Regions from separate parts of the Erythrobacter sp. HA7-11 genome, predicted to be linked through region 1. Evidence: predicted binding sites of a transcription regulator. Region 1 holds the regulator's gene; the other holds the start of a gene.
What was found. Region 1 encodes LexA, which represses DNA repair genes until DNA is damaged. Its sites were predicted from a motif close to GTTCCNCNCTTGTTCT; they were not measured.
Positions count from the first base shown of each region.

Region 1 (15,579 bases):
ACAGCCGATCTGGTTGCGCGCAAATTGGAAGAGGCAGGTCTGACCGGGCAGGTCGAACTCAACATCATCGAGGAAGATCACGGTCACATTTCGCTCGGCCCGTTCGATGTAACCTATATCCCGCTCGCGCACTCGATTGCTGAGGGCAACGCACTGCTGATCGACACACCTTATGGACGGATTTTCCACACGGGCGACTGGAAGCTCGACGAAGAACCGATCATCGGCGAGCCGACCACCGAAGAAGAGCTGCGTGCAATGGGCGATGAGGGCATCCACACGCTCGTCTGCGATTCGACCAATGTCTTCAACCCCAACCCGTCGGGCAGCGAAGGGGCGGTCTATCGAGGGCTGATGGACGAAGTTGCCAAGCACATTGGTAAGCGCGTGATGGTCACGACCTTTGCTTCAAACGTGGCGCGCTTGCAGACTTTGGGCGATGTCGCACGCGAGACAGGCAGACAACTATGCGTGGCAGGTCGTTCGCTCGACCGGATTATCGAAGTCGCACAGGACAATGGCTATCTCGAAGACTTTCCCGAGACTGTCGATTGGGACACCGCGATGGGACTGCCACGCGGCGAAATACTGATCCTTGCAACAGGCGGGCAGGGGGAGCCTCGCGCGGCCCTCTCTCGCGTTGCAGAGGACAATCACCCCATCTCGCTGACGAGCGGCGACGTTGTGTTGTTCTCTAGCCGCCAGATTCCCGGTAATGAAATCGCTATCGGCAAGGTGCAGAACCAACTCGCGCGGCGCGGTATCGTGATGGTGACCGACCGCCAGAGCGAAATCCACGTCTCGGGGCATCCGGGGCGGCCAGAGCTCGAAGCGCTCTACGGATGGTTGCGGCCCGAAGTGCTCGTGCCCGTACATGGCGAGATGCGCCATATGCTCGAACAGGCGAGGGTAGGACGCGCCAGCGGTATTCAGCACAACATTGTGCAGGCCAATGGCGACATTGTCCGCCTTGCGCCGGGAGAGCCCGGAAAGCTCGCCGAGGTGCGCAGCGGACGGTTGGTGCTCGACGGCGACATCATCGCACCGGCAGATGGCGATGCGATGGTCATGCGGCGCAGAATTGCCCGCGAAGGCGTGATCTTCGTAGTCCTTGCGCCTAATGGCGAAGCGCAAATCGACCCGGTCGGCATACCGCTTGATGAGGACATGGATGATTTCATTGCCGAGGCGAAGTCAGATATCGCCGCCGCGATACGCAAGGTGAAGAGCCGGAACCCTACCGATATGTCAGAGGCGGCGCGTCTTGCGACACGCCGCGCCGCAAGGCGCTGGTCAGGCAAAAGCCCGCAAGTGCGCGTCATTCTGCCCGGCTTGAAGCGCGATGAGGCCAACTGATGCAATGGACATCGATTCTCGCGATTTACGCGCTGTTCTGGGTGATGAGCGCCTTTGTGATGCTCCCGTTCGGAGTGCGGACGTCAAGCGAAGCCGGCGAAAGCCTGGTTCCGGGGCAAGCCGAAAGCGCGCCCGCAAGTTTCCGCCCCGGAAAGCTCGCCATCCGCGCAACAATCATCTCGATTGTGCTCACTAGCCTGTTCGTCTTGAACTACGAACTCGGCTGGATCGGGCCGGATGACCTCAATTTCTTCCCTGAGCCGCCCGCCAGTACGCAGCGTTAAATCCTAGTTGCGCAGACGCTCAATTGACTGAGCGAGCACAACGTAGAGTTTGCCCATATCCGAACCAAGCACGGTAACGCTCAAAGCGTTGCCATCGCGGGTGGAGAGCATTGAGCGCAACATCGACTCAAAATCGTGGATGTAGCGGCTGACATTGGCACGAAATGCGTCGTCACGCTGATAGAGATCTGCGATCTCGCGCGCCTCTCCGTTGTCGATCAAACGCACAGCGCGCCGGGTGAATATCCCGCGATCACCTTTTAGATAGTCTTCCCAAGCGGTGTCGGTCACCTCGGTCGAAAGAGCGGAGGTGATATCGATCGCGCTCGAATTGAGGCTGTCGGTGATCAGAGCCATGCGGCGGGCAAAGTCGTTGTCTACCTGTTCTTCGGCGATTTCGCGCGCACGCGCGACACGCTGCTCGAGGTTCCCGGTCAGCTCGTTCACTTTGACCAGCTGATCGCGGAGTTGCAATGCAGCCTCGCGGCCAACGCCAGACGCATGCGCAGCGGCTTGTTCCAGCCTGCCAATGGCTTCGGCGCTCTCGCTGCGCAGCGATTTATCGAGCGCTTCGACAGCCTGAGCACCAACCGTCTGGGCGAGGGTCGTCATTCGGCTGCTTGTGCCTTCTTCAAGCGCGGAAAAGGCTGATTGCGTCGCGGATTCAAGTTCAGCGATTGCTCCTCGCAGACGCTCTTGAGCGTTTTCAGACAGTGATTCCGTCTCACCCGACAATTTGGCGAGGCTTGAGCGCAAACCTTGCAACTTGGCGAGCGCATCTTCTGATTGTTCAGCCAGCTTGGCCTGAAGCGCATCAATTGAGCCATCCGTTTCCTGCAGGCTGGTACGTGCATTATCCAATTCAGAAGACAGGATCAGAGACTTCTCGCTAGTTTCGCTGATCTTGTCGCTCAACAGGAATGCGCGCTCTTCAACATTGGACATCTTGTCCGCCGAAGCATCGACAGCCAGCGCGAAATCTTCGCGCGCGTGCTTTGCGCCAGACTGGATCATCTCAAGCAAACGCAGTCCGCTATCGGTCAGAGTCGCAATCTGCGCTTCGGTCTCGGCCAGCTCTGCGCGGTTCTCGGCCAACTTCTGTCCAAGATCGGCGAGCCCCTGATCGACACTCGCGCGAGCGACATCCCCTTGTTCGGAAATGGAGCCAAATAGCGCGCCAAGCTGCTCAAGTTTACCACGCATTTCTTCACCGTGCGCGACGAGTTTTTCGGTATCAGCAAGCTGCGCATCACGCCGCGCAGCCAATGCTTCGTCGAGTTCAGCCAAACGCTGGGCAAGCACCTCGGACGCCTGGGCTTCGCGTGTGTCAAACTCGTCCTGACGCGTGGCAATATCCTCGGCGAATTTAAGGCTGCGCTGGCTCAGCGCGTTCTCGAACCGTGCAGCCTCTTCATTGAGGCCCTCGATCCGCGACTTCGCAGCATTGATCGCCTGATCGTCGAGTCTATCAAGTGTTCGTACAACCTCGCTGATATCCTCGCGCAGTCGGTCTTTCGATGTCCGCAAGGCATCAAGCGCGTCGGCTTCTGCTGTGCGCAGGCTTTCGGCCAGTTTCTCACCTTCGCCGCGCAGCGCCGCGATGCGAGCCTGAACCGCATCAAGCGATTTTTCTTCCTGTTCGGCAAACTCGCTATCAAGCGCATTCAAGCCCTCACGCAAGCTGTCGGCACGCTGGCGCATTGCCGCGAGAGCGCCGACTTCGCGATTGTCGAGTTCTGTGCGGAACTGATCGGTTTTCTCATTGAGCGCGGCGAAGCGAGCAGCCGTCTGCTCCTCGATCATCGCCATTTGCGCTTCAAAACCGCTCAGGGTCTCCTCAACCTTCTCGCTCAGCGCCGAAACCTGCTTTGCGCTTGCCTCGCCAAAGGTGTTGAGGCGATCAAAGCCGGCGATCAGCTTCTCTAGTTGTTCTTGAGAAGTGCGTCCGGCATTACCAACCTGGTTGGAAACGTCACGGGCAGAAGTCGCGATAACCGGCAAATCATCGCGCAGTTTGCTCATATTTGCGAGCGCTGTGTCGCTGGCGCTACCGATCTTGTCGACCTGCTTACCATTGTTCTTGATGAGCTGTTGAAGTTCATCCGCATGGGTGGAAATCCGTTCGCTGGCAATCCGGCCAAGACTTTCGAGTTCTAGCGACTGACTGCTCAAGAATTCGCGCGCTAGGCTCAATTCGCGATTGACCACGCCAAGCCGTGTTTCAAGCTCACTCGATTCAGCAGAGAGCATGGCGGCACGTGTCAGCAAACCGGCGAGCCTCGCGATTGGAATTGCGCAATGCAAGAAGCCAAGCGATGCCGATCAGCAGCACCGGCACGGACCAATCGATAATCCATCTCGTCCATTGCTGTGGTGAACTCGAACCGCTGGCAAGTTCTCCGCTTAATGCCCAGATATAAAAGCTGGTCCATGCCCCGACTGCAACGAGCGCAAAAGCAGGCAGCAACCACCCGAAGCGGGGCTTTGCCAGCCCGTAATCGTCGCTTTCGAATGCGTCCTCCTCGATGAAAGCATCGGAGAGTTCATACTCTTCCTGCTCACCTTCGAGAGTTTCGACCGCCTCATTATCAACGGTTTCAACAGGCGCATCCTGCGCAGCTTCTGGCCCTACGGCCCGGATATGTGGTTCCCCAGACATGTGGGGTTAGATACCACAAGCACCCGCAGGATAAACCCCGCATTAACTCTCAAGCGATAAACCGAGTGTTATGGCCTATGAAAGTGGTGCTCTTGATGCGACGCTCGCCGCGGCTGCGGGCAGCGACCCCTCGCTCCATAGCGAGTTGCGCGCAGCGTTTTTGGAGAGCGCAAGCAAGCAGCTTGATCTGTTGAAGCGTTCGCGTTGCGACGGCAATTGGAACGTTGCCGTGATGCGCTTGCAGGGTCTCGCCGCGAGTTTTCACGCTGAAGAGCTTTACCTTGCGACGGAACACGCCCTTGCGTGCGCTCCCGGCGAGCCAGCAGCAATCCGTGAGATCGAAGCTGTAATTGAACGCTTTTCCTGAGCCACAGACAGCAAAATCCAAAAAGAATCAGGTGACACGCGCGCACCGGTGCTTGGCATAGACTTGGCATCGCGTTTACCTCCGTATTTTACGGAGGCTTTCAGACATTGCGCACAGCATTGCTAGCGGCACAGAAACGCACGGATGCGGGCGAACTACGCGCATTTCAAATGCTTGGTGGCCGCAGTATTCTCGCATGGCAATATGATCTTGCGCGGACGTTGGAATGCGACCGGATCATCTGCCTTTGCGATGCGGTGCCGTCTGAAATCCTTGAAATTCAGCACATGGCCGAAGCTGATGGCGTTCAATTTCACACCATCAGAGGATCGCTTCAGCTAGTTGGCCTTATCACTGCCGATCAGAATGTCGTCATGCTGCTCGATGGCTTGATCGTCGATAGCGACGTTGCGAGGTCAGTGGCCGGCTCGGGCCAGACAATCGCATACCTGCCAGCTGACAGTTCGATGGCTCGCGATTTTCCTCAAGATTTCGAACGCATCGATGCTGACAGGGCTTGGGCTGGATTGGCGATTTTTCGCGGAAGCCTGGCCGAGCGGTTAGCTGATCTGCCCGCAGATGGTCAAACAATGTCACTGTTGCTGCGTCTAGCACTACAGGCTCGGGTCCGGGGCTCAGCAGTCGATCCGCTGGCAATTTCTGACGGCAAGTGGTTGCTCGCGGCTGATTCTGCTGAATTGGCCAAACGAGAGACGACCCTGATTTCCGGTAGCGCCGAAAGAGCACCATGGAGCGGCCCCGGGCGGGCTTTGGCCAATCTGATCGTGCGAAAAATGGCGCCTAGCGGCCTGACGCGTGGTCCGCTGCTCACCGCAACCATCGCGATTCTCGGCTTTGTGGGGATGTTTGCCGCATTCTGGGCCGAATATGACATCTTGGGCCTTGTTCTAGGCTCAGCAGGCAGCTTCGCTTTGGCGATGAGCCGCGCGGCCCACAGGCTAAAATCCAGCCTCTTTGCCGAGCCATTTAGCGAACGCAAGACCTCCGCCCTTAACGGGGTACGTGATGGTATCGCGATCGCGGCGCTCAGCCTGCCTGCGTTAATGCCCGCACTCAATGCGACCGATGCGATCCTGCCTGTGTTGGCGATTGGACTCGCACGCATCGCTGCAACAGACCAATCTGCAGCAATTTCAGCATTTTGGACAGATCGGACGACGCATTTTCTGCTCTTCGCGATTTGTGCCATTTTCGGACAGCTCCCGCTTGGCATTGCAGTTTTTGCCGCACTCGCCCTAGCGCAGTGCATAGTGCGGCTACGTGCGTATTGAGGCGAGGTTTCGCTCGGTAATTGGTGGTTTGCACGGCACAGTGAACGGAGCACAAATGGACAGGTCGGCACACTCGGCGATCGAGACCATATTGCGAGATGAATTGACCCGCGGCGACATCGCCCTGCGCGGGGTTGCTCCTGTGCTCACTCATATGCTCTCTGGTTCGGGTGGCTCGCTCGTCAGCGAGGCGATCGTCGCTCGCCTGCGCGGAATATTGGCGCACATCGCCAGCCAGTTGCTGTCCTCCATAGAAGCTGACTATGACGACCGGGAAGCAGATCGTGTCGCAGATTTCATCGCAAACGACGGCGCGATCCTGTCGCATTGCTACGCGCACGCAATGGAAGCCCACCTTACGGAACGCCTCGAGATCAAATCGGCGGTCGATCCGGTGCTTTCACCGCTACTTCAAGAGCTAATCGCCTCCGACAACGCCGAAGTGGCAGAACTTGCGATGGTGACGCTCACCGCACAGTCGCGCTTCACGCAGACAAGCAAGCGCATGGAATTACCGCTAGTGGAGCTCCCGGTAGACCTGTTTCAGCACTTGATCCACCTTTGGAGCAAGATGCCGCTGGCAATCGCCGAAGAAAGTCGATCTGCGATTTTGAAATCGAGTGTCGCTAGTCTTAAGTCGGATTATGACGAGGGAGCCACACGTGCTGGGCTTCTCGCTCGTCTTGTTTCGGCGATGCGTGGCGGGGCAAGGGCGGCCCTGAATCTCGAACATGCGGGTTTCGCTCTATTCACGACTGCATTGAGCGCACTTACCCGTCAACCGCGCGAACTTTCAATCCTGTCCTGCCATCCGAGGCAGGCTGCGAGGCTCGCTCTTAGCCTTAGAGCAGCAGGTCTGATCGAAAGCGAAATCGAGCAGCAATTTGAACTGCTTCACCCGGAGCAAAAATTGCCGCGCGGGTTTGATGACCTGATGCCTGACCGGGCCCAAATTCTAATTAGCCATGCTGAAACTCGTTCTAGCACAACCAAAGGCGCTTCGAAGGTTGGTGAGGCGTGATCAACAGCACGGATACCTTGCTGGCCGCGCGCGGCATTACCGATGAACGTGATCGTCTTGTCACTGCTGACGGCCCGCTTGCGGATCTGCACACTCGTTGTGGCGGTGACATGCCTGGCGTTCTCGCGATCCCGGAGTTGCTTGACCTTGTTCAGCAGGGACGGAATTTCGGCCTTAAGCTTGCGCGCGAGTTCACAGCCTTTGATGGCGATGAAATCGTCACAGGGTTTGTACGGGTTCATCCCTTGGCGAGCGAAGCGGGTGGGGGGTGCGAACTCCTGATCGAAAATTGGCATAGACGTGAAATGCTCGCCGAAAGCGAGGGCGACATTTCGGCCCGTCTGGATGCGATCGACCGTGCGACTGCAGAAATATCGATTAGACTGGATCGAAAGCAGAACGTCCAGTTCTTGAATGTTATCGCCAACGATGCTGAGGCCTTGGGAGAGGCGGCCCAGCAAGGATTGCACCGCAACTGGACCGACCTGATCGAGCTCGAAGGGGTAGGCCACCACCAACCGCTGCACTGGCGGCTGCTTGACGGAGCCAGTTGCAGCGTTCCGGGTTCAAGCCGGACCTGGCGAGCGCGACTTATCCCGCTGGGGCAATCGTCTGAAGCGCCGCGTGGATTCGAATTGTTGCTGATTGCCAATGAGCCACTGGTGAGCGACGCTGACGTCGGCACGGTTGCCGACGACGAGGGGCATATGCGACTGATCGGCAATGCGCTGACACCAGCTCTGAGACAACCGATTGCGCGCCTCATCGCCAATGCCGAGACAATCAAGGCCAAGCTCGCCGGGCCGATCCGAGACGAATATGCCGAGTATGCGGGGAATATCGCCGCTGCCGGGCAACACTTGAACGCAATGCTGGAAGATCTTGCCGACCTTGAGGTGGTCGAGGCGGATGGCTTCACCACTGTATCGGAAGAGGTCGATCTGGCAGATGCGGCTCAGCGTGCCGCAGGTATCTTGGGCGTACGGGCAAGGGCGCGTGACATCACCGTCAACCTGCCAGCGAGCGACAGCGGTATCGTCGCGAGAGCAGAGTTTCGCCGAGTCTTGCAGGTACTGATCAATCTGATCGGGAACGCAATCGCCTATTCGCCGGAAAACAGCGAAGTCACGGTCAAAGTCGCCTCAAAAAACGGCGTCGCTTCGGTTTCCGTGGCTGACGAAGGCGCTGGCGTATCGAAAGAGCAAGCCGCGCGTATCTTTGAGAAGTTCGAGCGGCTCGTACCGCGACAATGATGGCGGATCAGGCCTTGGCCTCTATATCTCGCGCAGGCTTGCAAGGGTGATGGGCGGAGACCTTACGCTAAAAAGCAAACCGGGCGAGGGCGCCCGGTTCACTCTTAGTCTGCCTGTCGCTGACTAGCGCTTGTCTACTGGAACGTAGTCGCGCTGCGTTGGCCCCGTGTAGAGCTGGCGCGGGCGACCGATAACCTGGCCTGGATCGGAGATCATCTCGTTCCACTGCGCGACCCAGCCCACGGTACGGGCCAGGGCGAAGAGCGCGGTGAACATCGTTGTCGGGAAGCCGATCGATGACAGGATGATGCCGGAATAAAAGTCCACGTTCGGGAACAGCTTCTTTTCCTTGAAATAGTCATCGTTGAGCGCGAGCTCTTCAAGGCGCAAGGCGGTCTCGAACACCGGATCATTGACGTTGAGAGCCTCAAACACCTCGCGAAGGGTCTGCTGCATGACAGTCGCACGCGGGTCGTAGTTCTTGTAGACTCGGTGACCGAAGCCCATAAGGCGGAACGGATCGTTCTTATCCTTGGCGCGGTCGATATAGTGCGGGATTTTGTCCGGCGAACCAATCTCTTGCAACATATTGAGCGCCGCTTCGTTGGCGCCGCCGTGAGCGGGGCCCCACAGACACGCAATGCCTGCCGCGATACACGCAAACGGGTTCGCACCCGACGAACCAGCGAGACGCACGGTTGAGGTCGAAGCGTTTTGCTCGTGATCGGCGTGCAGGATGAAGATGCGGTCCATCGCCTTTTCGATCGCTGGATGAACCTCATATTCCTCGGCCGGGACGCCAAAGGTCATGCGCAGGAAGTTGCCGGTGTAGCTCAGGTCATTCTTGGGCTGCATGAATGGCTGACCGACAGCGTATTTGTACGCCATCGCTGCAATCGTCGGCATCTTCGCGATCAAGCGGTGTGAGCTGATCTTACGGTGCTCTGGATCGGAGATGTCCGTGCTGTCGTGGTAGAAGGCAGACAGAGCGCCCACAACGCCGCACATAATCGCCATTGGGTGTGCATCGCGCCGGAACCCCTGGACGAACTGACGTAGCTGATCGTGCAGCATTGTGTGGCGTGTGATGGTATAGGTGAAGTCTTCAAGCTCATCCGCGCTTGGCAATTCACCGTTGAGCAGCAGGTATGAGACTTCCATGAAGCTTGAATGCTCGGCCAGCTGTCCGATTGGATAGCCACGGTGCAAAAGCACGCCTTCATTACCGTCGATATAGGTCAGGGCACTTTCGCAGCTCGCAGTGGACTTGTAGCCGGGGTCAAAGGTGAATGCGCCGGTTTGACCATACAGTTTACGGATATCGACCACATCCGGACCGGTGCTTCCCTCCAGCACTGGGAATTCGTAGCTTTCGCCGCCCAGCTCGAGCTTCGCGTGCTTGTCTGCCAAAATTTGTCTCCTCAATTCCTACCTGCGTGCTGCCTGATATCAGGCTTAGCTCGCTTGCGCGCTGAGACGCGCCAAAGCTTCTTCCCGTCCCAAGAGGACCAGAACATCGAAAATACCGGGCGAGTTCGTCGTCCCGGTGAGCGCCGCGCGCATAGGCTGCGCGAGCTTGCCGAAGCCCAGCTCGTGGGCTTCTGCGATTGCCTTCGTACTGGCTTCGAGGGCCTCAATTGTCCAGTGATTTTCCTGCGAGAGCGCTTGCACCACAAGCGAGAGGCGTGCCCGGCCATCATCATCGAGCAGCTTTGCCGCCTTTTCGGTCATCTCCAAGGGGCGCTTTGCAAACAAAAATGCAGCGCTCTCAGCCAGTTCATGCACGTTCTTCGCGCGCGTCTTCAGAACTGGCATGGCCTTGGTCAACAGCTCCATATCGGCGCTTCCCTCGATGAGCGGAAGGGCGAGCTTTGCAAGTTCACGGTCATCAGCCTCGCGCATGTAGTGCCCGTTGAGGTTCTCGAGTTTTTTGAGATCGAAGCGCGAAGGGCTCTTACCCACGCCGCCGATGTCGAACAACTCGATCGCTTCGTCGCGCGCGATCTCTTCTTTGTCGCCGTGCCCCCAACCAAGACGCAGCAGATAGTTGAACAAAGCCTCAGGTAAAATGCCCATTTCATCGCGGTATGCGTCAACGCCAAGCGCACCGTGCCGTTTTGAGAGTTTTGCGCCATCTGACCCGTGGATCAGCGGCACATGCGCATAGGTAGGTTCGGGCCAATCGCCTTCGATCTGATCCATCGCGTGATAGATCGGCAATTGGCGAAATGCGTTATTTAGGTGGTCGTCACCACGGATCACATGCGTGACCCCCATATCGTGATCATCGACCACGGCGGCGAGCATATAGGTCGGCGTGCCATCAGCGCGAAGGATGATGTAGTCATCAAGCTCCTCATTGCGGACTGTGACTTTGCCCTGGACCTGATCCTCGATGGTGGCTTCTCCGTCTTCGGGAGTCTTGAGCCTCAAAACGAAAGGCGAACCCGCTGGCGCGTCGGATGCGTCGCGATTGCGCCATCGGCCATCGTACCGCATCGGCTGCTTCGCAGCGCGCTGTGCCGCCCGCATCTCCTCAAGCTCTTCAGGCGTCGCAAAGCACTTATATGCATGGCCAGCAGCCAGCAGCTTCTCAGCGACTTCGACATGACGCGATCCGCGTTCTGATTGGAACACCGGATCATCATCATAATCGAGACCTAGCCAGTTCAGGCCGTCCAGAATAGCGTCGATAGCCTCTTGGGTAGAGCGCTTGCGATCAGTGTCTTCAATCCGCAGCAGCGCCTTTCCGCCGTGATGCCGCGAATAAAGCCAGTTAAACAAGGCTGTACGCGCGCCGCCAATATGGAGAAAGCCGGTGGGCGAGGGCGCAAACCGGGTCACCACCCCTTTTTGTGCGCTTTCGCTTGCCATAGCTTGTGATTTCCTTTTCAAGTCAGGGATGGCACCGAACGGGGCGCCTTTTGTGCCGATTGGTGGCGGCACCGATGATAGTTCCGCGACCGATGATGTTGCAGTGCAGCGCACTTGGCGCAAGCCCTTCGTCTTGTCCAGTGCTGGGGCGCGGATTTCTGCCAATCTCGAGCGGTTTTTGGCTAATGCCGGATTTGACCGGGCGCCTTGGATAGCGGTCATATTCGGCGCAGGTATACTCGCATGGTTTGGGCTGAGTGCGCGATGGCAATGGCTCGCAGGGATGGGCGGCGGCCTGCTCCTTGCGATTTCCGCAGCGGCAATCTGGCGCGGCGTGGACGAGCGCATATTGCTGAGGCAGGCGGCGATCACCGTAGGATTGGTCTTTGCGGCCGGAATCGCGACTGTTTGGTTGCGTTCCGAGATGATTGGCGCAGAGCCAATCGAGCGTCCGACAGTCGAGCGCCTCCAGGGCTACGTCTTGGAACGGGAGGATCAGCCAGCGCGCGAGCGCATCCGCCTGGTCTTGGCCACCCGCGATGCAGAAAGCGGGGAGAGCCGCAAGGTCAGGATCAATGTTCCGCTTGAAAAGGCCAGTGCTGACATGGCTGAAGGAGCGGTCGTCCGCTTGCGCGCACGGCTGATGCCGCCTGCCTCGCCAATGCTACCCGGCGCGTACGATTTCGCCCGCGCAGCCTGGTTCCAGGGATTGGCAGCAACCGGGAGCGTTGTCGGTGACATTGAAGTCATTGAGAGCGCCGCGGGAACAGGCACAATACCGCAAATCCAACGGATGCTTTCGGGCCATGTGCGAGAACGCGTTGACGGGTCAGCAGGAACCATAGCGGCGGCCTTCGCCAGTGGGGACCGGGGCGGTATCGCTGAAGAGGACGAGGTTGCGATGCGCGATGCCGGTCTCACGCACCTCCTTTCGATCAGTGGCTTGCATGTGAGCGCTGTCATCGCTGCGGCCTATTTGGTGACGCTGAAGCTTTTAGCGCTGTTCCCGGCGATTGCCCTGCGCGTGCGCTTACCAGTAGCCGCTGCGGCTTTCGGAGCGCTCGCCGGAATCGGCTACACACTCCTTACCGGAGCTGAAGTGCCGACGGTGCGCAGCTGTGTCGCCGCCATGCTAGTCTTGATCGCGCTGGCAATGGGACGCGATGCGCTGTCACTAAGAATGGTTGCGATGGCTGCGATATTTGTGATGCTGTTATGGCCGGAATCCGTCGTCGGGCCGAGCTTCCAGATGAGCTTTGCCGCGGTGGTGGCGATCGTTGCTTTGCATACCTCAGGACCAATCAAGGCATTTCTCGCGCCACGCGAAGAGAGCTGGGTTTCGCGAGGTGGTCGCCGCGTCCTCATGCTGTTCGTGACGGGCCTCGTGATCGAGATCGCGCTGATGCCTATCGTGTTGTTTCATTTTCACCGCGCCGGCGTTTACGGAGCATTCGCAAACGTCATCGCAATTCCCTTGGTGACCTTCATCTCGATGCCGTTGATTGCGATCGGGTTGGTGCTCGATCTGATCGGATTGGGTGCGCCGATCTGGTGGTTGGTGGAGCGCTCGCTCGACCTTTTGCTCGCAATCGCGCATTGGACGTCGGCGCAACCGGGCTCTGTGAAACTAATGCCGCAAATGAGCCAGCTTACCATCGCCTTGTTCGTTTTTGGTTCGTTATGGCTAGCTCTGTGGAACGGACGAGCGAGACTGCTTGGTTTTGCGCCTGTTCTCGCAGCGACTGCTTTACTGCTGACCACTCCAATACCCGACGTGCTCGTCGGTACCGAGACAGCCGCCACGTAGGCGTGACGATGGACGGTGAGCGCTTGCTTTCCTTGCGCAATTCACAGTCTTCGTACGCCCGAGACAATCTGCTCGAACTGGCCAGCGTTTCAAGCGAACCGATCCCGATGGCTGAATGGCCTGCAGCGCGATGCTCAACTGAATTTTGTCTGCTCGATATCGATAGAGGAGGGCGCAGTTGGACTCTGATGATGGCACGCAACCGCGACCTGATTGAGGAGCGCGCTTTGGCGGCAGCATGCGAGCAATCTGACATAGTCGTTGCGGATCGATATCTCCCCGCCTCATGCAAGCCGCGCTGGCTCAAAGCGGATCGGGGGTACCTTCAAGACCATGGCGGTGTCGCAATTGATCTGTCAGCCGAGCGGATCATCTCCGTATCGGAGACCCAAGGGCAACATGGTTGGTGGCGCGGAGCTGTCGACTAGCGAAGCCCCGCGCAACTGAGCTATTATCAATCAGTGATACCGCCGCAGGAGACCTGCAAGCTTGCCTTGCACTTGCACCTCTTCAGGCTGGTAGATCTGGGCTTCGTACATACCGTTGGCGGGATCGAGCCTAACCAGCCCCTTATCCTTGTGGAGATACTTCAGCGTCGCTTCCTCGCCGCGCACCAAAGCAACCACGATCTCACCATCACGCGCGGCGTCGGTCCGCTTCACAAGCGCAAAGTCACCGTCGAAGATGCCCGCCTCGATCATCGAATCGCCCGAAACCTCAAGCGCGTAGTGCTCTCCTGGACCAAGCAGCGCTGCAGGCACGGGCAGGCTGCTCTGACCCTCCAATGCCTCAATGGGAGCGCCCGCAGCGATCCGGCCATGAAGCGGGATCTCGATCACGTCGTTGGCTGGCTCTGGTGAACTATCGGTCGCACTCGGCGGCGTTGTCGCGCGAGCAACCGGGTCAACAGCCGCAGCGCGCGGGACCGGTGTCGCATCCTCGGGCATACGGATCACTTCCAAGGCACGTGCCCTGTTCGGCAGACGCCGAATGAACCCACGCTCCTCGAGAGCGGAAATCAACCGGTGAACGCCCGACTTGCTCTTCAGATCAAGCGCAGCCTTCATCTCTTCGAACGAAGGTGAGATGCCTGTCTCTTCCAACCGCTTCTGAATGAAGCGGATCAATTCGTGCTGCTTTGCGGTCAGCATACGAAAACTCCCTTGCTAGCACGCCATTTCGGCATGCTGATGCATGTTTCTGGTGCAGCCCAAGAGGCATCGTGAGAGATGCAGTGAAACTGCTCTTTCGCGCACCCGAAAGGTGAACGAATGTGGAACAAGTAGGCAACTTAGTATTACGAGTCAAGCGCGTAAAGCTCGGAATACCGCCATTTCAGAGCAGCAACACATCCACAACGCTACCAATCGGGGCTTCCGCCGCATCTTCGGGCCGAACGATGAGACAATTGGCCGATGCCAACGAGACGAGCGCAGACGAGTCCTGGCTGCCTGCCGGCCTGACGTTTGCCCTCTCATGCACGCCGCGCAGGAACTCGCGCCGAGAGCCCGTTGCTGGCAATGGCTCGGCCAGTTCCATGCGAACCGAGCGCGGAAAGGCATCTCTGCTGCCCAGCACTGCGCGGATCAGGGGCAAGGCGAACAGGAAGCCTGTCACGAAGCTGGACACCGGATTGCCAGGCAGGCCGAGCACCACTTGTCGCGAACCGTCCGCGCGGGCGCGGGTCGCGACCATTAGCGGCTTTCCAGGCTTGATCGCGACCTTCCAATACGTGATTTCCGCACCCCAATCGACTAGCGCCTGTTGCACCAGATCGTGATCGCCGACCGACGCACCGCCAGAGGTGATGAGGATGTCCACATCCTCTGCACCAGCCAGCGCATTCGCCAACTCGCTCAAATCATCCGCAACCGGTCCAATGCGTCGCATGTCAGGAGTCAGCCCCTTGAGCATAGCCGCCAGCATCGCCCCGTTGCTCGCTGGGATCTGATGCGGCCCGCATTGCGAGGGATCGCGCGCCAGCTCATCACCGCTATCAAGGACCGCGACTTTTGGAACCGCATGCACAGGCAGGTGGTCATGCCCCGCCGCGAGCGCTAGCGCGAGTTGTCCCGGCCCGATCCGCACACCTGCCTTGAGAACCACATCATCTTCAGCAAAGTCGAAGCCTTGCCTGCGCACGTGCTGAGCAGCGTTCGGCATCTCTGCCGCGCTCACCGTCTCGCCGCTAAAGCTGGCATTCTCCCGGATCAGCACGCGGTCCGCACCGATAGGCATGTACGCGCCGGTCGAGATGCGCACACACTCGCCAATGCCCAGGCGACCGGGGAAGGGCGCACCCGCGCGGCTTTCGCCCGCCAAACGCCAAGGACCACCGCCTGCAATCGCGTAGCCATCCATTGCCGACAAGTCAGCGGGTGGCTGCGTCCTTGCTGCGCGTAGGTCCACGGCCAGATAGCGCCCGACGGCAGCCTCAGCTGTGATCCACTCCACAGCGCCCGGCTGTGCCAGAGCCAGCAGGCGACGGTGCGCTTCTTCGAGGGGCAGCAAGCCGCTCACGCGTCCGCCTTCCAGACCCCGCTCTTGCCGCCGCGCTTCTCGATCAAGCGAACCTCACCGATCACCATGCCCTTATCGAGCGCTTTTGCCATGTCGTAGACGGTGAGCAGAGCGGTGCTGACAGCCACCAGCGCCTCCATCTCCAC
Region 1 is NZ_JBVFUF010000002.1:1,566,670-1,582,248, forward strand. Features, by position in the region: gene ACZ1GU_RS08095 (ribonuclease J) at 1-1,356, shown strand, start outside; gene ACZ1GU_RS08100 (DUF1467 family protein) at 1,356-1,640, shown strand; gene ACZ1GU_RS08105 (coiled-coil domain-containing protein) at 1,644-3,908, opposite strand; gene ACZ1GU_RS08110 (hypothetical protein) at 3,877-4,299, opposite strand; gene ACZ1GU_RS08115 (Hpt domain-containing protein) at 4,370-4,666, shown strand; gene ACZ1GU_RS08120 (hypothetical protein) at 4,774-5,958, shown strand; gene ACZ1GU_RS08125 (hypothetical protein) at 6,014-6,979, shown strand; partial or broken gene ACZ1GU_RS08130 (sensor histidine kinase) at 7,849-8,359, shown strand; gene ACZ1GU_RS08135 (citrate synthase) at 8,356-9,642, opposite strand; gene gltX (glutamate--tRNA ligase) at 9,688-11,106, opposite strand; gene ACZ1GU_RS08145 (ComEC/Rec2 family competence protein) at 11,135-12,913, shown strand; gene ACZ1GU_RS08150 (hypothetical protein) at 12,922-13,341, shown strand; gene lexA (transcriptional repressor LexA) at 13,372-14,064, opposite strand; gene ACZ1GU_RS08160 (molybdopterin molybdotransferase MoeA) at 14,249-15,433, opposite strand; gene moaC (cyclic pyranopterin monophosphate synthase MoaC) at 15,430-15,579, opposite strand, start outside.

Region 2 (15,579 bases), 260 kb from region 1:
GCGGGTTTCACCAATTACACATCAGCGCGCGGGCTCCAGCAAAGCGACCGCGTGACGCTTGAGCAGCTTATGACCGATCCGCCGGACATTCTGCTCGTGTCTGGCTCTGATCGCGGGCTTGTCCACCCGGCGCTGGCCGAGCAGACAAAGTTTCTGGTCGCCGATTTCGATCCACAGCTGATCTATTGCGGCGGCCCGACTATTCTCAAAGCGCGCGAGCGCTTGGCGGAGATCCGCGAGCAATTTCGCAGCCAGTTTTGGCGCGGGGCGCATCCATGAGCCGCGCGACCTCGACATTCGCTGTGCTGCTGGTTCTGGCTTTGCCCGTATCGCTGCTGGCCGGGCGCGTTTGGATTGATCCGGCGAGCACGCCCAATGCTGCCCTGATCCTGCTCGAGCTCCGCTTGCCGCGCAGCGTGCTCGCGATTGTAGTCGGTGCAGGGTTGGGCGCTGCGGGCGCAGCGATGCAGGGCTATCTGCGCAATCCGCTCGCAGACCCAGGTCTGTTCGGCATCGCCCCTATGGCGGCGCTGGGCGCAGTGGCGAGTTTCTGGCTGGGCTATGCGGCGAGCGCATGGGCTTTGCCATCCTTTGCACTGATCGGCGCTGCGCTGGGCATGGCGCTGCTCGCGCTGATCGCTGGCCGCACGTCGTCAGGAATGGGCGGCGGCATAGCGCTTTTCACCCTTGCCGGATTGATGATCGCAAGCCTTGCTGGCGCTCTGACGGCACTCGCGATCACGCTGGCGCCAAACCCGTTTGCAATGAGCGAGATTGTGCTGTGGCTCAACGGAGCTCTAACGGACAGGTCGTGGCGCGAGGTCGCCATAGCTGCGCCTTTGATCGCACTTGGTATCGGTGTGCTTATTTTGGCGTCAAAGCCGCTCGACGCGCTAACCCTCGGCGAAGAGGCGGCGCGCAGTTTGGGCGTCAACACGTCTTTGCTGCTGTGGCTGCTTGTCGTCGGCGTCGGGCTGACCGTTGGTGCTGGCGTCGCGGTGGCAGGGATTATTGGCTTTGTCGGGCTGATCGTGCCGCATCTGGTGCGGCTCGCTAACCGACCGACTGCCCTCCAGTCTGATCGTGCCCAGCGCGCTCGCGGGGGCGTTGCTGGTCTTGGTCGCGGATAGCGCGGTGCGCGTACTCCCGCTGGTCACGGAGTTGCGGCTTGGCATTGCGCTTTCGCTTATCGGCACGCCGTTCTTCCTCTGGCTGCTCTTGAAGATGCGAAAGGGCGCGCTGTGATGCTCGCCGCTGACGATCTTTCGCTGGCGCGCGGCGGCAAGCTGGTGCTGGGTCAGGTTTCAACCGCATTAGAGCCGGGCAAAATCACCGCGATTTGTGGCCCGAATGGAGCGGGAAAGTCGAGCCTGTTGTTGGGGCTTGCTGGACTGCTGACACCGGCGGCGGGCAGCGTCACGCTAGATGACCGCGCATTGACAAAAATTGCTGCAAGCGAGCGGGCAAAGTCTCTCGGTTATCTCCCGCAAGCCGCAGAAATTGCTTGGGATGTTGCAGTCGAGAATCTCGTCGCGCTTGGCCGAATGCCGCATCGCGATCGCGGAAAGCCAGCGATTGAACGGGCGATTGCAGCCTTGTCGCTTGAAGGCCTACGATCGCGTCCTGCAAGCAAGCTGTCGGGCGGAGAAAAGGCCCGCGTTCTGCTTGCGCGTGTTCTAGCAGGGGAGCCGCAATGGATCCTCGCAGACGAGCCGCTTGCTGCGCTTGATCTCGCGCATCAAAGCGCGCTGATCCGTCATTTCAAATCGGCGGCAGAGGAAGGCCAAGGTGTCGTGATCGTGCTGCATGATCTCGCCACCGCGATGAACCACGCGGATCGCGTGCTGGTGCTGCGCGAGGGGCGCCTGGTGGCTGACGGCAGGCCGGAAAAAGCACTCACGACCACGATGATCGAGAACGTCTGGGGCGTTGAGGCGCGTTGGGTTGGAAATGCCGGTGCGCAGGCGCTTGTGACTGAATAAGGCGTTCAACTTGCGGCAAGACGCGGGCGCTAAGGCGGGGCTCGAACGAGGGAGAAACCCATGAAACGCATTCTATCCGCGGCGCTCGCATCTTGCGCTTTGTTCGCCTCTGCAAGTCCGGCGATGGCATGTAGAGGACCGCAATTCGAGAAAACCATTTATCCTGTGATGGAAGAGAAACCGGAGCTGGAAAGTGGTGCGGTCGGCGAAATCTTCAAAGTTCGCTTTTCAGGTGAGCGTTCGGGGCGCCAAGACCGACTCTGGCCCAATTTCTATATTGTGGATGTGCTGGAGGGGAAGCGAATGGGTGAGAAGCTGGCGATCCCTGCGCATGTCACTTCGTGCGATTCCGTGGCAATCGCGAAGGGCGCACAAGGTTTCGTCGTGGGCACGCTCGCGCTTGAAGATCGGGATGGAAAGCCGCTCGATATTCCGATCCTTCAGACGGGATATTCCGGACGGGTGGAGGGCTTTCCCGGATTCTGACAGCTGAGGGTCAAATTCCGGTTTAACCATACTTCAAGCCCTCGGCGCTAAGCCCGCACGCACGCACATCATAGGGGGCGTGTACGTGTTGGAACGAATTTCCCGTATTGGGCTGATTGTAAACTGGAAGACGCTTGGGATCGCAATCCTGGCGGTCTTCGCGACGTGGTTCTCGCTTCGCGTGAACCTGATCGCGGATTATCCGCTGACCATTATCTCAACGGCGGTGATCTTCCCGATCGTGTTTTCGATCGGCCATGCTTACAAGCGCCGCGAAGCTGCCCTTGACGACTATGGCACGATCAAAGCGCATGGCCGCGCGATATACTTCGCCGCGCGCGATTGGCTGCCCGAGAAAAGCGAGGATCGCCAAGACCACCTTGAGGGTGTGCTGATCCATCTGCTGAAGAGTTGCCGCGACCTATTCAAGGCTGAGCGGCAGGACATCTCGATCCATGAGCGCGAGGTCTATGCCTCATTCTCCGAATTGTCCGAATTCGTGAAGCGTATGCGTGAGGAGGGGCTCGCTTCGGGTGAGTGCTCACGCTGCAACCAGTATATCTCGAAGATGATTGTCGCTTTTGAGAGCGTGAAGCATATCTATCAGTACCGCACGCCGCGCACGCTGAGCGCGTTCAGCGACTTCTTTATCATTGTGCTGCCAATCATTTACGGACCGTACTTCGCATATCTCGCGCTCGAATACGAAGCCGATATCCTGACCTATGTGATGCCCGTGCTTTTCGCGATTATCCTGACCGGCCTCGACAATATTCAGAGTCATCTTGAGGATCCGTTCGATCAGATCGGTCCGGATGACGTCGCGATCAATGCCGAGAAATTCGTCGAATTGCTGGCGTGCGGCGAGCAGGAGCAGGAGCAGGAAGCTCAGCCGGTAGCTGCCTAAGTTTGGTCTCAGGTGAAAAAAGAAACCCCCGGCGGGCGCGGAGCCTACCGGGGGTTCTCTTTGTTGCCGTTTTGAGGCTTACTCGGCGCCGCTATCGACGGTGCGCGGCGGGAGCCTGCCGTCCGATGTGCCGACATCGGCTTCGGTGTCGCCGCCCGTAAGCCCGCGGCTTTCGATCATGTATGTCACGTCCGGCTCGCGTCCGGCGAAGTTCTTGTACATCTCGAAATAGTCCATCGTGCCGCCGCGGCTGAGCACGGTCTTGCGATAGTGATCGCCATTTGCGCGCGTCAGGCCGCCATTTTCGAGGAACCAGGCGCGGCTGTCCTTATCCAGCATCTCGGTCCACAAATAGCTGTAATAGCCCGCGGAATAGCCCGCTGGTGACGAGAAGATGTGGTTGAAGTACGAGCTGCGATAGCGCGGCGGGACGAGGTCGATCTCAAGGCCAAGTTCTTCCAGCGACTTGCGCTCGAAGGCGTCGACCTTCTCCGGCGTGTCGATGGCGGCGGCTTGCTCCGGTGACAATGCGTGCCACTTCATATCGAGCAAGGCTGCTTCGACCACTTCGCCGAAATCATAGCCTTGGTTGAACTTCGATGCGGCCTGGATCTTCTCGACCAACTCCATCGGGATCGTCTCGCCCGTTTCATAGTGCTTGGCGTAGTTTTGCAGCACCTCAGGGTAGGTCGCCCACATTTCGTGCACCTGGCTCGGATACTCGACAAAGTCGCGCGCCGTTGCCGTGCCGGACAGGCTTTCATAGCGCTGATCAGCGAAGAAGCCGTGCAGCGCGTGGCCGAATTCGTGGAAGGTCGTCTCGACGTTGTCAAAGCTGACGAGTTGCACTTCGCCTTCGGGTGCCTTCGGGATGTTGAGCACGTTGTAGATCACCGGCTTGGTGCCCCACAGATCGCTCTGATCGACGAAATTGCTCATCCATGCGCCGCCACGTTTGCTCGGGCGCTGGAACGGGTCGAAGTAGAAAAGGCCGAGCTCGCTTCCATCAGAATCGAACACGGTATAGACCCATACATCAGGGTGATAGACGGGGATGTCGTCGCGGCGTTCAAAGGTCAGACCGTAAAGCTTTTCCGACATGTAGAACACGCCGTCCTCCAGCACTTTTTCAAGCTGGAAGTATGGCTTCACCGCGTCTTCGTCGAAGGCGTATTGTTCCGCTTTCACCTTGTTGGCGAAGCGGTACCAGTCCCAAGGCTGAACCTCGAAGTTGAAGCCATCGGCTGCGATCCGCTCATTGAGCAGGCCAGCTTCGCGGCGCTGGGTCGCGGCGAGGGCGGGGACCATTTGCTCCATGAAGTCGAGAGCGGTGCGCGGCTCCTTCGCCATCCGGTCATACATGGTGTAGCTGGCCCAATCGGGCTTGCCGAACAAAGCCGCTTTCTCGGCGCGCAGGGTCGCGATCTTGGCGAGCAACATGCGCGTGTCGAACTCGCCCGGCTGATCGGAGCGATTGACGCTGGCCTTGAACAGGCGCTCGCGAACCTCGCGGTTTTCAAGCGCGGGCAGCAAAGGCTGCTGCGTGGTGTTCTGCAGCGCGATAGCAAACTTGCCTTCGTGGCCCTTCTCAGCTGCAAGCGCCGCTGCGCCTTCAATCTCAGCATCGGACAAACCAGCGAGTTCTTCGCGTGTATCTACGATCACCGCGCCAGCATTGGTCGCATCACGCACTTTCTGGCTGAAATCGGTGGTCAGCGTCGACAATTCGGAGTTGATCGCCTTCACGCGCTCTCGCTCCGCTTCGGTGAGCAGCGCGCCAGCTTGCACCATGCCGGAATAGGTCTCTTCGAGCAGTTTCGCGTCTTCGACGGTCATCGCCATGCTCGCGCGCTGGTCATAAACCGCTTTCACGCGGGCAAACAGTTCGGGGTTGAGTGTGATCGCATCTGAATGGGCGGTTAGCTTGGGACTGATTTCCTGATTGATCGCATCCAAACGATCTGTCGTTGCCTGACCCGTCAGAGCAAAGAAGACGCGGCAGACGCGGCCCAACATCCGGCCCGATTTCTCGAGTGCAACGATCGTATTGTCGAAAGATGGCTTTGCAGGGTTGTCGATAATCGCCTGAACCTCGGCTGCCTGGATCGCCATGCCTTGCTCGAATGCCGGCAGATAGTCGTCTTCGCTGATCTTGGTGAAATCGGGCGCAAGGAACGGTAGCGTGCTGTCTGAAGCAAAATAGCCTGTGCCTTCGGGGATGTCGGGCGAATAGGCAGCTTCGGCCTGAGCTTCGGCAATGGGGTCCACGCCATCGTCTCCATAGGTTGTCGCGCAGCCTGCCAGCATGGCAGCGGCGAGGGTAAGGGGGGCAGTGCGGGCCAAAAGATGGGCCTTCATAATATCTCCGGTTTGATTGCGACCAAGCAGGGACCAGACCGCAATGGCCCGGTTAGGATCCCGCCGTAAGAGGTTAACTATAGTTGCGCGACATGAACCGGAAATTGCGCGCGAATGCAAGGGGCGGTCGATGAGGGAGATACAAAGCCCGACGCGAGATCATCGCGCCGGGCCCGGTATCTTTGAAACTCTGACCGACGAACCTCGTGGTGCGACCCGAAAGGCTTGGGGGAAGACTTGCAAAGAGACGTACAACCTTAAGGTTCAGACGAAATCGCGAAACTTCAGGTTTCCTGTAGGTCCACGGGGGCGAGCGCGATTAAAATTCATCTCGAAGCTCGAATCTAACGCGGTTTGCTCCATCACGAGAGATTGGAAAATGCCGTCCCAATACCTATCCTGTTGGAACCAGATCACTGCCCCATCGCTAAGCTGTTATGCGCGATTGCTCGATCCGACTGTGGGTCGTGCAACGGACCGCCTTGACCAAAGCGAACATTTGCGGAACAAACACTCTTATGGCTCTTACAAAAATTTCGGTCCGCGGTGCGCGCGAGCACAATCTCAAAGGCGTTGATATTGATCTGCCGCGCGATGCGCTGATCGTGGTTACGGGCCTGTCTGGCTCGGGAAAGTCGTCGCTCGCCTTTGATACCATCTATGCCGAGGGGCAGCGGCGCTATGTCGAGAGCCTCAGCGCCTATGCGCGGCAGTTCCTTGAAATGATGCAAAAGCCCGACGTCGAGCATATTGACGGGCTGTCTCCCGCGATCTCGATTGAGCAGAAGACGACCAGCCGCAATCCGCGTTCGACCGTCGCGACCGTCACCGAGATTTACGATTACATGCGGCTGCTATGGGCGAGGGTGGGTGTGCCTTACTCTCCGGCGACGGGTAAACCGATTAGCGCGCAGACTGTCAGCCAGATGGTTGACCGGGTGATGGAATTGCCTGAAGGCACGCGGCTCTATCTGCTCGCGCCGGTCGTTCGCGGGCGCAAGGGTGAATACCGGAAGGAAATGGCCGAATGGCAGAAGGCTGGCTTTAGCCGTGTGCGGATCGACGGGGAGCTTTATCCGATTGAAGAAGCGCCTGCGCTCGACAAGAAATTCAAGCACGACATTGAGGTCGTGGTTGATCGGCTGGCGGTGAAGAAGGGGCTGGAGACGCGGCTTGCCGATAGTTTCGAGACGGCGCTGAAGCTGGCCGAAGGGTTGGCCTATGTCGACCTCGCCGATGGTGTGGTGCCAGGGCGCGAGGATGAAGAGGCGTCTGGTGGCGCAATGAAAGGCGCAGGCATCCCTGCCGACCGGATCGTGTTCTCCGAAAAGTTCGCTTGTCCGGTAAGCGGCTTCACCATTGAAGAGATCGAACCGCGTCTGTTCTCGTTTAACTCGCCGCAGGGCGCATGTCCGACCTGCGACGGGATTGGCGAAAAGCAACTGTTCGATGAGCAATTGGTCGTGCCGAATGAGGCTTTAACGCTGAAGCAGGGGGCGATTGCGCCTTGGGCCAAGTCCAACCCGCCGTCGCCCTATTACATGCAAGTGCTGACCAGCCTCGCGAAGGCCTATGACTTCACGATCACGACGCCGTGGAAGGAGTTGGAGCCGGATCAGCGCATGATCATCCTGCACGGCACGGGCGGGATGCCGGTGCAGCTGACATTCAAGGACGGGCGCAAGGAGTACACGGTCAACAAGCCGTTTGAGGGCGTAATCGGCAATTTGAACCGCCGGATGATGCAAACTGAAAGCGCATGGATGCAGGAAGAGCTGGGCAAGTTCCAGACCGCGCAGCCATGCGAGACCTGCGGCGGCAAGCGGCTCAACGAGAAATCGCTGGCGGTGAAGGTTGCGGGAACGGACATTGCCGCGCCGGTGACAATGAGCGTGTCGGATGCGAAGGAGTGGTTCCTCGCCCTCGATGACAAGCTCACCAATCAGCAATCGCAAATCGCCAAAGCGATCCTCAAAGAGATCAACGAGCGGCTGGGCTTCCTCGACAACGTCGGGCTGGATTACCTCAATCTCGACCGCACCAGCGGCACGCTGTCGGGCGGTGAGAGCCAACGGATCAGGCTTGCGAGCCAGATCGGCAGCGGCCTGTCGGGCGTGCTCTATGTGCTTGATGAACCCAGCATTGGCCTGCACCAGCGCGACAACGACCGGCTGCTCGAAACCCTGAAGCGCCTGCGCGATCTCGGCAACACCGTGATCGTGGTCGAGCATGACGAGGATGCGATCCGGCAGGCCGACCATATCGTCGACCTAGGCCCCGGCGCAGGTGTGCGCGGCGGTGAAGTGGTCGCGCAAGGGACGCTCAAGCAGATCATGAAGAGCCGCAAGAGCCTCACCGCCGACTACCTCACCGGGCGGCGCGAGATCGCGGTTCCGACCGAACGGCGCAAGGGCAATGGGCACAGACTGACCGTGAAGGGCGCGCAGGCGAACAACCTCAAGGACGTCACCGCCAGCATTCCGCTTGGCACCTTCACCTGCATCACCGGCGTCTCCGGCAGCGGCAAATCGAGCTTGACCATCGACACGCTTTACGCCTCTGCCGCGCGGGTGCTCAATGGCGCGCGCGTCATCGCGGGCAAGCACGAGGCCATCGAAGGGCTCGAGTTCTGCGACAAGGTGATCGAGATCGACCAGTCCCCCATCGACCGCACTCCGCGCTCCAACCCCGCGACCTATACCGGCGCCTTCACCAACATCCGCGACTGGTTCGCCGGCCTGCCCGAAGCGCAAGCGCGCGGGTACAAGCCGGGCCGCTTCTCGTTCAACGTCAAAGGCGGACGCTGCGAGCAATGCACCGGCGACGGCTTGATCAAGATCGAAATGCACTTCCTCCCCGATGTCTATGTGACGTGCGAGGAATGCGGCGGCAAACGCTATAACCGCGAAACGCTCGAGGTGAAGTTCAAGGGGCTGAGCATCGCCGACGTGCTCGACATGACGATCGAGGATGCGGAAGAGTTTTTCAAAGCCGTGCCGCCGATCCGCGACAAGATGCGGATGCTGAACGAGGTGGGGCTGGGCTATGTGAAGGTCGGCCAGCAGGCGACGACTTTGTCAGGCGGCGAGGCGCAGCGGGTGAAGCTGGCGAAGGAGCTGTCGAAACGCTCCACCGGGCAGACGCTCTACATTCTCGATGAGCCGACCACGGGCCTGCATTTTGAGGATGTTCGCAAGCTCCTCGAAGTGCTGCACCGCCTGGTCGAACAGGGCAATTCGGTGGTGGTGATCGAGCACAATCTCGATGTCATCAAAACCGCAGACCACATCCTCGACCTTGGCCCCGACGGAGGCGTGCGCGGCGGCGAGCTGGTCGCGCAGGGAACTCCGGAAGAGGTGGCCGAGGAACCGCGCTCCTACACGGGGCAGTATCTCAAACCGATGCTGATCCGCCAGAAGGAAGCGGCGGAGTAACTTCCTCGTCATGCTGAACTCGTTAGGCCGTTGGCCGTCTTCTACTCCAGCATCCATCGCCGAGAACAACCTTATTAGTCAGCGCTGGGGATGGACCCTGAACCAAGTTCAGGGTGACGGTGTTGAAAAGAGGAGCATCGCTGCGGGCGGGCGCAAGGCCCTTGCGGCTCTATCGGGCCGAGCACCAGGCCAAGCCCCGCACCCCACACAAAATAACCGCGAATTAACGACTTAGCTCTACCCACCTCTCCCGCACAAATGGGAGGGCGCATATGAAACTTCGGGCATTTGGCGGCGTAGGCATCGTCGCGCTAATCGGAATGGCAACCTATCAGGGTCTGGGCGAGAGCAGCCCGGCCTTCGCCGAATATGAGCAGATTTGCGAAAAGGATCAGGCCGCAGGCAAGCTCTCTTTCGAGCAGCGGCAAAAGTGCAATTGCGTGCGCGCGCGGCACGACAAATTCGTGAAGAACAATCCCGGCACCCGCATGAACCGCACCGCCTTTGAAGAGGCGTATTACGGGTGCTTTGATCCGTCATCCGACGACGCACTCAGCTCGGCGGAGATGGATATGTGGAATGCCGGCTATGACGAGCAGGCGTATGACGACAGCGCAGGCGGCGACGACTGGGGCAATTGAGGGCGAGGCGCGGCTTGTTGGTTTGAGCGTGAGGCCTTTGCCTCCGCTGCGCACACCTGACGCGAGCGCCGCGCGGATGTGCTATGAAACCCGGGGAGGGGGACAGTCATGAAGAAAGTGCTGGTTTTTATCGTGGCCGGGATCATCGGATTTCTGGTCACGTTTTCGTTCACCGCGCGCGACGAGATCGGGGCGGAGGTCGACAAGCGGCTCGATGAGGATTTTGTCGAGCAATGCGTGGCCCGCGCGCAGTTTCCGGCGGAGTTGAAGCCGCAAGCGCGCAGCATCTGTGGCTGTATGAAGGGCGAGTTCGACCGCAAGGGCCTGACGATCACTGACGCGTTCGGTGAGCGCCGCAGCGAGATGCAGAAGGTGACGCAGGACTGCGCGACGATCTATTCTTAGGGCGACTGCACACCGTCATCCCGGACCCCGATCCGGAATCCAGCTTGTTGGTTACACGAAGGCGCGAAGGCACGAAGAAGCCGCGCGAGCCCCAGCGCAGGCTGCGGCCTTAGACAAGAGAAGCGCTGAAGCGCAAGAGGTGTTGAGGTGGGACTACTTTGCTCTTTTTTGCACAGCGTCCTGGAGGTCTAACAGCGCAAATCTTAGTTCCTCTTCCGAGGCAATTTCCAAGGGTCGGTAATATGGATAATGGCTTAAGAAAATTGGTGCTGCCATTTTTGCATCCCATTCAACAATTTCACCCGTCACTTTATTCTTTCTGTCACGTACTTTCCGGAAGGCAATTCTGTACCCGTTTGGGGTCACTCCTTTTAGCGTCTCGAATCTGACCCTGTCTTTCCGATGAGGCTGATCGATTGCGACTGAGTCATTGTACAACTCTTGAACAAGGCTCTTCGGGTACGGTTGAATGTAAACGACACGGCCTATCCCCGATGATATGATAAGCTTAGTGCAAAGATGGCAAGGCATTGTCGTACTATATAGTGTTGCGCCTTGTATCGATTTATTAGTTCGAGCTGCATCGGTAATTGCGTTCATTTCCGCGTGAACCATGCGACCATATTCCATTACATCAGCAATCATTGAGCCCTTGAGTGGGGCATCGCTGCGGTCGAACGCTCTGATTGCTAATTCTTCAAGTGGCAGTTCCTTGAATTTTGGGTCCAGCCAGTCCTGCTGAAGGCGCTGTAGGGCATCAGTCGCCATGTCTTCTCTAACTTGATGGTTAGAATCCCGTCCTAAAACGTAATCTCGCTTGTCGTTGAGGTCGCCTTCCCAGTAGGTTCCGCCACCCGCCTTTGGAACCTCATTGCAACCCATCGAGAGTATTTGGCAATCGTCGTCAAAGATAGCAGCTCCTACTTGGCGCGAGAGATCAAGCGAGCGATATGCTGCTGCGTTTGCATGATAGATGCAGTACTCATCCTTCGTTGGTGAGATGAATGGCGATCCAAAATAGATATCGATAAGTCGTTTGACCGAGCTTGTAAGGGATGAAACAGATTGACAATCAACGACGTAATCTGCGTGTTGGTAGCAATCCAAAACCCGTTGGCCAGCCCGATGCTCGCGCTCATCTTCATCAATCGCCATAATTTTGAGGGCTTCAGACTCTAGATCAGTTCTCGAGCGACCGCGTTGGGTTTTGAGCAGGTTCTTGACCAGATTATTTATGCGGTTCTCTTTAGAATCATAGCAGGAAATGAAAACGATATTACGGTACGAACACTTGCTTCAGCGTCTTAATTTCTTCAGGTCGCTTTAGTTGACGGAATACATGAACAACGTCGGTCGGTATTTCGTCGCTCTCATCTCTAGGTGCATGCTGAATTAGCTTCTGGATTCCGTAGAGTGCAAAGATGTCGTTGCGTTTCGTGTCAACTCTGAGGCTGTCGCCCGCTCTAATGAATTTTTGGTACCGCTCGAATTCGTTTTCGTAATCTAAATCGTAGTCGTGGTCGAAATCCAGAAAAATATCCGTTAGCCGAATAGCATTGCATTCATACTCAACGGACTTGAGTGCGGTCCGAATTGTATTCTCAACATCGTTTAAATTGACACCGATTGGTGCGATTAGTGCAAAGAATACTTCTCTTCTATCAAGTTGCTCTGACATTCCTTCACCAACGCCAGGCGCTTAAAGATGTCAACAGGGGCTAGAATTCTACGTGTGAATCAGTGTAAAGGATTCGTAGATAAAAGGGGATAAAGCTGTGGAAAAGCAGTTGAAGGGATCAGCTTGGCTAAAGGAATCAATGTCAAGGGCTGGTCGTAGTTATAATTCCGTTCCAAGGTCGATTCAAAGTCGGTCAAGTGTAGGTATTCCATCTGGTCCAAACGTGCCTAATTTGGGCGGCCCTACACGAAAAATAAAATAGATATGTGTTCGCCGTAATTGAGATGAATACTGCGGTGCCTTTCCATTGATGCGCGGGGCGATAACCTCTGCGGTTAGCCCCATTTACTTGTGGTCCTAGATCGCAGCGAGGCTGAGATGCGGCGCTGCTCAATGCGTGCGAGCAGGCCGAGGATTTGCTCGCCACGCGCGCGCTGAACGGGGTGGAGGAGCAGGTGATCTATCACGGGGAGGTGGTGGCGACGCGGCGGCGCTATGATTCCCGTCTGTTGCTGGCGCATCTGGCGCGGTGTAGGTTGGATGGCGGAACACACGAAAGGGGTCCTATATGCCGTTCACTACCAAAGCCGTCGCACTGCCTGTCGCTCTTGCCGGAGGGCTGATGCTCTCTGCCTGCGGCGGGGGCGTCGACAAGGATGCCATGCTGGAGAGCTTTGCGGCTGAGTGCGCCTCCTCGTTCGCCTCAGAAGGCGGGCCAGCGGAGCTTGCGGGGCCGTTCTGCGATTGCTCGGTGGCTCAGATCAAGGAGCAGGATCTGGGGCCGATGGACCTGATCAATCAGGAGAAGATGACTGCTATCGGCGAATCGTGCATGCGCGATGTGATGGCGACGATGGACGGCGCGTCTGAGGAAGCGCCCGCGACGGAGTAAGCGGGGTATAAAATGGGGGCGCTCGTGGGCCAGGGAGGCTCGCTAGCGTACCACTTCCATCGAAACCCGGGCGTGGCCGCTGGCGACCATGCCGATCTGCTCGGCGGCGCCGCGGCTGAGATCGATGGTGCGCCCGCGGATGAAGGGTCCGCGATCGTTGATCCGTACGACGACGGAGCGGTACGTTGCGGCGGTTGGTCACGCGGACCTTGGTGCCGAAGGGGAGCGTCTTGTGAGCCGCGGTCATCGCGCGCATGTTGAAGCGCTCTCCATTGGCGGTCTTGCGGTACGTGGAAGCGGCGTCCGTAGTAGGAGGCGACGCCATTGCCGAGCGAGCGGATGGTGCCTGATGTGGCGGGTTCGGGCTCGGGCGGCTCTTCGCGCGGGGGCTCGAAGGTGCTGAGGTCGACGGAGCCTGGTGTGATGTCGATCGGGGTGGGGGCGACGCGGTAGGGCGCGAACTGGGCAGAGAAGCTGGGCTCGGCGGGGGGAGGTACGTCCGCCTCGTCTGACGAGGCGGCGTGGGTCGCCGGGGTGGAGGCGAACAGCGTGGCTGCTGCACTCGTCGCCATTGCGCTGGCGAGAAACCGCTTTCCTACCCCTCTCATAGTGTTGAAGCTTGTGACTTAGCGGGCGGCTTGTGACAATCGGGTGTCACTCGTTTTGGCGGCTTGATGGCTCGGCCTGCCGCGAATGCGGGCTGGGTTTGGCTCTTTGGCAGTTTGAATCGCGATCCGGTGGATTGGCGCCGGTCGACTGTGGCGGCTCCAGCTGACCGTCGGAGGTTGCAGGCGCAAAAGCAAATGGGGCCGGCATTGCTGCCGACCCCACTCTTACCGCCGCGTGGTCGTCTTACTTGGCGAACCTTGCAAGACGCACTTGGCATCCGATGTTTTCACCTCCGCACAAAGTGCGACGGGCGTCTGCACCGGCGCTCGCGCCGGCATCCAGCATCCACTTGCGAGCAGTCTCCACATACTCGAACCTCGGTTCGTGTTTGCTTCTTCTGCTCCTTGGGCAGAGCTGAGACCTCCAATCTGATATGCCTTTGTTTTCAAACCGATCCGGGTCGCCCCTTTTCGTCCTCAATCAAAGACCAGTTTGGTGGCCATCCGATGGATCAGCTTCGCGATCTCCTCAAACGATCCAGTTCGTTTCGGGCCGAAGCCTTACGCGCTCTGTCTCTCGGCGTTCGCGTGGACAATCACCATCGCGTCGATTGATCTAATCAAAGTTCAAAAACAGCGCCTTGCGGCTCTCTTCTCAATCTTTTCTTGTCTCTTTCGATGTTTTGAGAATGCGCTTGGGGAACGGTTTAGGCAAGCATAGCAAGGCCGACTTATCCACTTTTGCTCAGATCACTTGTGGAGGGAGGTGGATAAGTCATCCATTCGTCGCATACGCTAGGCTGGAGACACGAATAGCAGTCGATTCTTGCCAAATCGAACCAGATTTCACCGTTTTCGATCGAGATCGCGGCTGCGACTCGTACGAATGCTTCTCACGGAAGGTGAAATGTAGGAAAGCCCAAACGGTTCCCCAACTCAACGATCCCGCTTGGCCAGCAGCTTCAACCTTAGAGCGTTGAGTTTGATGAAGCCCTCTGCATCATGTTGATCATAAGCCCCGGCATCATCTTCAAAGGTCACATGCGCTTCGGAATAAAGCGAGTTCGGCGACTTGCGGCCCACTACGCTGGCGAGGCCCTTGTAGAGCTTCAATCGCACAGTCCCGCTTACCTTCGCTTGCGAATGATCGATCGCCGCTTGGAGCATCTCGCGCTCGGGCGAGAACCAGAAGCCGTTGTAGATCAGCTCAGCGTAGCGCGGCATTAGCTCATCCTTGAGATGCGCCGCGCCTCCATCGAGCGTGATCTGCTCAATGCCCCGGTGGGCTCTGGCGTAGATCTCGCCTCCGGGTGTCTCGTACATGCCGCGGCTCTTCATCCCGACAAAGCGGTTCTCGACCAGATCAAGCCGTCCGATACCGTGCACCCGTCCCAAGTCGTTCAGCGCAGTCAGCAGCTGAGCTGGCGACATCGCCTCGCCATTCAGCGCAACACCGTCGCCGCGCTCAAAATCGATCGTGATGTATTCTGGCGTATCCGGCGCGTCCTCTGGGTGACCAGTGCGCGAATAGACATAGTCGGGCGTCTCCTTCCACGGGTCTTCGAGGACTTTGCCCTCGGAAGAGGTGTGGAGCAGGTTCGCGTCGGTCGAAAACGGGCTTTCGCCGCGCTTGTCGGTCGGAACCTTGATTTGATGCGCCTCTGCCCATGCGATGAGGGCGGTTCGCGACGTAAGGTCCCATTCGCGCCACGGAGCGATCACGTGGATGTTTGGATCAAGCGCATAGGCAGACAGCTCAAAACGCACCTGGTCATTGCCTTTGCCGGTGGCGCCATGAGCAATCGCATCGGCATCCGTCTCACGCGCGATTTCGACCAGACGTTTGGAGATCAAAGGACGGGCGATTGATGTGCCGAGCAGATAATCGCCTTCGTAGCGAGCATTGGCGCGCATCATTGGGAAGACGTAATCGCGTACGAATTCCTCGCGCAAATCTTCGATGAAGATGTGCTTGTCAGGAATTCCCATCGCGCGAGCCTTTTCGCGCGCCGGCTCGATTTCCTCGCCTTGGCCCAGATCAGCAGTAAAGGTCACAACTTCGAGACCGCGTTCGACCTCAAGCCATTTGGCGATGACGGAGGTGTCGAGGCCGCCGGAATAGGCCAGAACGACGCGTTTGATATCGGACATTTGAAAGGGCTCCTAAGGATCGCGGCGCGGCTAGCAG
Region 2 is NZ_JBVFUF010000002.1:1,303,939-1,319,517, forward strand. Features, by position in the region: gene ACZ1GU_RS06790 (ABC transporter substrate-binding protein) at 1-279, shown strand, start outside; partial or broken gene ACZ1GU_RS06795 (FecCD family ABC transporter permease) at 276-1,245, shown strand; gene ACZ1GU_RS06800 (ABC transporter ATP-binding protein) at 1,245-1,982, shown strand; gene ACZ1GU_RS06805 (hypothetical protein) at 2,043-2,468, shown strand; gene ACZ1GU_RS06810 (hypothetical protein) at 2,557-3,375, shown strand; gene ACZ1GU_RS06815 (M3 family metallopeptidase) at 3,454-5,733, opposite strand; gene uvrA (excinuclease ABC subunit UvrA) at 6,252-9,167, shown strand; gene ACZ1GU_RS06825 (hypothetical protein) at 9,440-9,808, shown strand; gene ACZ1GU_RS06830 (hypothetical protein) at 9,917-10,213, shown strand; gene ACZ1GU_RS06835 (deaminase) at 10,367-11,368, opposite strand; gene ACZ1GU_RS06840 (hypothetical protein) at 11,490-11,891, opposite strand; gene ACZ1GU_RS06845 (hypothetical protein) at 12,460-12,783, shown strand; gene ACZ1GU_RS06850 (RlpA-like double-psi beta-barrel domain-containing protein) at 12,826-12,945, opposite strand; partial or broken gene ACZ1GU_RS06855 (hypothetical protein) at 13,022-13,108, opposite strand; gene ACZ1GU_RS06860 (argininosuccinate synthase) at 14,328-15,542, opposite strand.
Region 2: uvrA (excinuclease ABC subunit UvrA) is a predicted target of LexA. The motif match lies at 6,226-6,241, and genes of this name have one in related genera.